DNA from 2 places in the Pseudomonas sp. RL_105y_Pfl2_101 genome. Region 2 is predicted to be linked to the other one. Evidence: predicted binding sites of a transcription regulator. Region 2 holds the regulator's gene; the other holds the start of a gene.
What was found. Region 2 encodes sigma-54, which starts transcription at its own class of promoters, with help from an activator protein. Its sites were predicted from a motif close to ANTGGCATNNANNTTGCTNT; they were not measured.

Region 1 (3,415 bases), on a different contig from region 2:
ACCTCACCACCAAAGTCGGCGTGGCCCGGGGTGTCCACGATGTTGATGTGGTAGCCATTCCAGTTGATGGCGGTGTTTTTCGCCAGGATGGTAATACCGCGCTCTTTTTCCTGGTCGTTGGAGTCCATCACGCGCTCGTCGTTGAGCTCGTTGCGCTCCAGAGTGCCGGATTGACGCAGGAGTTTGTCTACCAGGGTGGTCTTACCATGGTCAACGTGAGCAATGATGGCGATGTTGCGTAGATTTTCGATCACTTGTGTATCTCGATCAGAGGATTCGGTGTGCTGACAGGTCGTGGCAGCGATTTACGTTGAGTCCGACAAAGCCGTTACAGCTTGTCGGCGGCGTCGGGGGGCCGGTGACGCAGGCCACAGGCAAACAGCCCCGGGCACTTAGCTCGGTCGATAAACGCGCACATTGGCATGCCCCTCACTGAGCAAATGGTGGGCATGCAGGCGACTCATCACGCCTTTGTCGCAATACAGCAGGTACTGGCGAGTAGGGTCCAGTTCCTTGAAACGCGCGTTCACGGCATAGAACGGCATCGTTTTTACCTCGATGCCGGCGATACTCAGCGGGTCGTCCTCAGCGTCGTCCGGGTGACGGATGTCGATGATGATCTGACCGGCCAGTGCTTCGCCGACTTCTTCAATTTGTACGTCCTGGCCCAATTCATCGATCACCCGATCGATCGGCACCAGCCTGGCGTTTTCGAGCGCTCGTTCGAGCACTGCCATGTCGAATTCTTTCTCTTCGTGCTCCACCCGCCCGCGCTTGGCCGCCGTCTTCGGATTGACCGAGATGACGCCGCAGTACTCCGGCATGTGCCGGGCAAACTCGGCGGTGCCGATTTCATTGGCCTGGTCGATGATGTCCTGCTTGTGGCTGGCAATCAGCGGCCGCAAGACCAGCTTCTCGGTCACACAGTCGATCACCGACAGGTTCGGCAGCGTCTGGCTCGACACCTGGGAGATCGCCTCGCCGGTCACCAGCGCATCGATTTGCAGACGATCGGCAATTCGTGAAGCGGCGCGCAACATCATACGCTTCAAAATGACGCCCATATGACTGTTATCGACTTTGCCGAGAATCTCGCCCAGGACTTCTTCGAACGGCACACTCACAAATAACACGCGTTGGGAGCTGCCGTACTTCTTCCAGATGAAGTGCGCCACTTCCATCACGCCCAACTCATGGGCGCGCCCGCCGAGGTTGAAGAAGCAGAAATGGCTCATCAACCCGCGACGCATGATCTGGTAGGCGGCTACCGTGGAGTCGAAACCGCCGGACATCAGCACCAGGGTCTGCTCCAGCGAGCCCAGCGGATAACCGCCGATGCTGTTGTGCTGGCTGTGGATCACGAACAGCCGCTGGTCGCGAATTTCGATGCGCACTTCGATCTGCGGGTCTTTCAATGAAATGCCGGCGGCGCCGCACTGCCGGCGCAATTGGCTGCCGACGTACTTTTCCACGTCCATCGAACTGAACGGGTGCTTGCCGGCACGCTTGCAACGCACCGAAAAGATCTTGCCGGCCAGGGCATCACCATAATGAAACATGCACTTGGCGAGGATGTCGTCGAAATCCCCCAGCGGGTATTCATCGACTTGCAGGAAATGCGCGATGCCCGGCATGCAGCTCAGGCGCTCGGTCATTTCCTTCAGGACCTTGGGTTCGCTGACACGGGTTTCCAGCTCGAGGTTGTCCCACACGCCATTCACCACCACGGCCGGGTCCAGGTCTCGGAGCACGGCACGGATGTTCTTGGCCAACTGGCGGATGAAACGCATCCGTACCGGGCGGCTCTTGATGGTGATCTCGGGGAAGACTTTTACGATTAGTTTCATGAAAACAGCGCGCGAACGGCCAGCCGAAAAAGGGGGGCGCGGATTATAGCGGAAATTGCTCAAGGTTTAACCAGTTTATGTGCAGATGGTTTTGCACGCACCAAAACAGGTCATTATCGATTGACGGCGCCACATTGCGGTGCGTTATTGTCTGACAATCTTTGGTTTACGCCTATAAAAGCGTGGATTTGGTGCAGAAAACCCATGCTGGGGCACTGGCATGCAATTTGCTCCCTTGTGAGGCAGGTTGCCTTGGCAGAGTATTCGCGCCGGCATCACCCATATCTAAGGGCACTCCACTACCCGCCCGAAGCCACCCGGAGGACATATGTCGAAGTCGGTTCAACTCATCAAAGATCATGACGTCAAGTGGATTGATCTGCGCTTCACTGACACCAAAGGTACTCAACATCACGTGACCATGCCGGCCCGTGATGCGTTGGACGACGAATTCTTTGAAATCGGGAAAATGTTCGACGGTTCCTCCATCTCCGGCTGGAAAGGCATCGAAGCCTCCGACATGATCCTGATGCCAGACGACGAAACTGCCGTCCTGGACCCGTTCACCGAAGAGCCGACCCTGATCCTGGTCTGCGACATCATCGAACCTTCGACCATGCAAGGCTATGACCGCGACCCACGCGCCATCGCCCACCGCGCCGAGGAATACCTGAAGTCCACCGGTATCGGCGATACCGCTTTCTTCGGTCCTGAGCCTGAGTTCTTCATCTTCGACTCGGTCAAATTCAAGTCCGACATCTCCGGCTCCATGTTCAAGATCTTCTCCGAACAGGGTTCGTGGATGTCCGACCAGGACGTGGAAGGCGGCAACAAAGGCCACCGCCCAGGTATCAAGGGCGGCTACTTCCCGGTTCCACCGTTCGATTTCGACCACGAAATCCGTACCTCCATGTGCAACGCACTGGAAGAAATGGGCCAGACCGTCGAAGTTCACCACCACGAAGTGGCAACTGCCGGCCAGAACGAAATCGGCGTGAAGTTCAACACGCTGGTCAAGAAGGCTGACGAAGTCCAGACCCTGAAGTACTGCGTACACAACGTTGCCGATGCCTTCGGTCGCACCGCGACCTTCATGCCGAAGCCGCTGTACGGCGACAACGGTTCGGGCATGCACGTTCACATGTCGATCTCCAAAGACGGCAAGAACACCTTCGCTGGCGAAGGCTATGCCGGCCTGTCGGACACCGCCCTGTACTTCATCGGCGGTATCATCAAGCACGGTAAGGCCCTGAACGGCTTCACCAACCCGTCGACCAACTCCTACAAGCGTCTGGTACCTGGCTTCGAAGCGCCGGTCATGCTGGCCTACTCGGCTCGCAACCGTTCCGCCTCGATCCGTATTCCTTACGTGAACAGCCCTAAAGCCCGCCGTATCGAAGCGCGCTTCCCGGATCCGGCTGCCAACCCGTACCTGGCCTTCGCTGCACTGATGATGGCCGGTCTGGACGGTATCCAGAACAAGATCCACCCTGGCGATGCTGCCGACAAAAACCTGTATGACCTGCCGCCTGAAGAGGCCAAGGAAATCCCACAGGTGTGTGGCAGCC
Region 2 (3,415 bases):
GCGATCCTCGAGACCCGCAAGGAACTCGACAAGGCCGGTCGTCGCCAGGAGCTGGAAAGCCTGTTGCAGGAATTCCACATCAACCACATTCGCGACAACCTGGGCATGAGCCTGTCCGGTGGCGAGCGGCGTCGCGTGGAAATCGCCCGCGCCCTGGCCACCGCACCGAAGTTCATCCTGCTCGACGAACCGTTCGCCGGCGTGGACCCCATTTCGGTGGGCGACATCAAGCAGATCATCCATCACCTCAAGGCCAAGGGGATCGGCGTACTGATCACCGACCACAACGTGCGCGAGACGCTGGATATCTGCGAAACCGCCTACATTGTCAATGACGGCCAGCTGATCGCCGAAGGTGACTCCGCAGCGATCCTGGCCAATGACCTGGTCAAGGAAGTGTACCTGGGCCATGAGTTCCGCCTGTAAGCACAAGTGTCTGGCGAATTGCCCGAGCGTCGTTTAATTTTATTATGGCGACGCTCTAGGCAAACACTTCAGTTTCAGGCATATAATTTGCTTAAGTTTGGCGCTTCGGCGCCCTGTAGTGGATGGCGCATGTGCGCCGGCGAATAAGGTGTTAAGCCCCTGCCATGAAACCATCGCTAGTCTTGAGAATGGGCCAGCAGCTGACGATGACACCGCAGCTGCAACAGGCCATCCGCCTGCTCCAATTGTCGACCCTGGACCTGCAACAGGAAATCCAGGAGGCCCTGGAGTCCAATCCGATGCTCGAACGCCAGGAAGAAGGCGACGACTTCGACAACACCGACCCGCTGGCCGACAACGTCGAGCAGAAGACCAATACCGAAATCCCGGAACCGGCCTACCAGGAAGCCGCCCCGACGGTGGACAACCTCGAGGACGGCGAATGGAACGAACGCATCCCCAACGAACTGCCCGTGGACACGGCCTGGGAAGACGTCTACCAGACCAGCGCCAGCAGCCTGCCAAGCAGCGATGACGACGAGTGGGACTTCACCACCCGCACCTCCGTTGGCGAAAGCCTGCAAAGCCACCTGCTGTGGCAGCTGAACCTGGCGCCGATGTCAGACACCGATCGCCTGATCGCTGTGACCCTGATCGATTGCATCAACAACCAGGGCTACCTGGACGAGACCCTCGAAGAAATCCTGGAAGCCTTCGACCCCGAGCTCGACATCGAGCTGGACGAGATCGAAGCCGTCCTTCATCGCATCCAGCAGTTCGAACCGGCCGGCATCGGCGCCCGCAACCTGGGCGAGTGCCTGTTGCTGCAACTGCGCCAGTTGTCCGCCAAGACACCGTGGTTGGTCGAAGCCAAGCGGCTGGTCACCGATTACATCGACCTGCTGGGCGGCCGCGACTACAGCCAACTGATGCGTCGCATGAAGCTCAAGGAAGATGAGCTGCGCCAGGTCATCGAGCTGGTGCAGAGCCTCAACCCACGCCCTGGCTCGCAGATCGAATCCGCCGAACCTGAATACGTGGTCCCCGACGTGATCGTGCGCAAGCACAATGATCGCTGGCTCGTGGAGCTCAACCAGGAGTCGGTACCCAAGCTGCGGGTCAACGCCCAGTACGCCGGTTTTGTAAAGCGCGCCGACACCAGCGCCGACAACACCTTCATGCGGAATCAGCTGCAGGAAGCGCGCTGGTTCATCAAGAGCCTGCAAAGCCGCAACGAAACCCTGATGAAAGTGGCCACCCAGATCGTCGAGCATCAGCGCGGCTTCCTGGAGTACGGCGATGAAGCAATGAAACCGTTAGTCCTGCATGACATTGCCGAGGCAGTGGGCATGCACGAGTCGACGATTTCCCGGGTAACCACCCAGAAATTCATGCATACCCCTCGGGGCATCTATGAATTGAAATACTTTTTCTCCAGCCACGTCAGCACCTCCGAAGGCGGCGAATGCTCGTCCACGGCCATCCGCGCGATCATCAAAAAACTGGTGGCTGCGGAAAATCAGAAAAAGCCGTTGAGTGACAGCAAGATCGCTGGTTTACTGGAGGCACAAGGCATTCAGGTGGCCCGCCGCACCGTCGCCAAATACCGCGAATCCCTCGGGATCGCGCCTTCGAGCGAACGCAAGCGGTTGATGTAACGAGCCACGCCACAGCGTTCCAGTGGCAGGCATTTCTGCCTGCCGCTTTATGCACTGGCAACGAAGGAGAAGCTGTATGCAAGTCAACATCAGTGGACACCAACTGGAAGTGACCGACCCCCTGCGCACCTACATCGGCGAAAAACTCGACCGATTGGAGAGGCATTTCGACAAGATCACCAACGTGCAAGTCACGATGAACGTCGAGAAACTGCTGCAGAAAATCGAAGCCACGCTGCATATCCCCGGCGGAGAAGTGGTTGCCAACGCAGAGCACACAGACATGTATGCCGCGATTGACCTGCTGACCGACAAGCTGGATCGCCAACTCAAAAAGCATAAGGAAAAGACCCAGAGCCTCCTCCAGGGCGCAACCGGTCGTTAACCCCCCCAATCCATGATCCGACTAGAAACCATCCTGACCCCCGGCCGTTCCCAGGTGAACGCGCCGGGCGGCAGTAAAAAGAAAGCCCTCGAACACATTGCCAACCTGATCCACCGCGAGGTGCCGGATCTGGAAATGCAGGACGTCTTCGAGGCCCTTGTTGCCCGTGAAAAACTCGGTTCCACCGGTTTTGGCAACGGCATCGCCATTCCCCACTGCCGTCTCAAGGGTTGTGCCGCGCCGATCAGCGCGCTGTTGCACCTTGAAACCGCTATAGATTTCGACGCCATCGACGGCGCCCCGGTCGACCTGCTGTTTGTATTGCTGGTACCGGAAGCGGCGACCGATGCGCACCTCGAGCTGCTGCGCCAGATCGCTAGCATGCTGGACCGCAAGGAAGTGCGCGAAAAACTGCGCAGCGCACCGAGCAACGAAGCGTTGTACCAGGTTGTCCTGGACGAGCAGAACGGTCATTAAAAATGCGCATGATCATTGTCAGTGGCCGCTCCGGCTCCGGTAAAAGTACAGCCCTCGCCGTGCTTGAGGACAGCGGCTACTATTGCATCGACAATTTGCCCGCCGGCCTGCTGCCGGAACTGGCCGAGCGTGCCCTGATCCACACCGAGCTGGCGCAGCCACTGGTGGCGGTGTCCATCGATGCGCGTAACCTGCCAAGCCACCTGTCGCGTTTTCCTGAACTGCTCAAGGAAGTGCGCAGCCGGCATATCCAGTGTGACGTGCTGTACCTGGATGCCGATGAAGAAACACTGCTCAAGCGTTTTTCCGAAACCCGCCGGCGCCACCCACTGAGCAATGCCAACCGCTCCCTGGCCGAAGCCATCGAGGATGAAAGCCAGCTATTGGGGCCAATCGCTGACCTGGCAGACCTGAAGGTCAACACCACGCACCTGAACCTGTATCAGTTGCGCGACACGATCAAGCTGCG

Region 1: the regulator sigma-54 is predicted to act here: its motif matches at 2,062-2,081, upstream of glnA (type I glutamate--ammonia ligase).

What each region holds. Positions count from the first base shown of each region.
Region 1 covers NZ_CAXAPG010000001.1:418,759-422,173, forward strand. The annotation lists gene typA (translational GTPase TypA) at 1-254, opposite strand, end outside; gene thiI (tRNA uracil 4-sulfurtransferase ThiI) at 393-1,847, opposite strand; gene glnA (type I glutamate--ammonia ligase) at 2,176-3,415, shown strand, end outside.
Region 2 covers NZ_CAXAPG010000021.1:53,922-57,336, forward strand. The annotation lists gene lptB (LPS export ABC transporter ATP-binding protein) at 1-426, shown strand, start outside; gene AACY31_RS20045 (RNA polymerase factor sigma-54) at 591-2,084, shown strand; gene hpf (ribosome hibernation-promoting factor, HPF/YfiA family) at 2,161-2,469, shown strand; gene ptsN (PTS IIA-like nitrogen regulatory protein PtsN) at 2,482-2,946, shown strand; gene rapZ (RNase adapter RapZ) at 2,949-3,415, shown strand, end outside.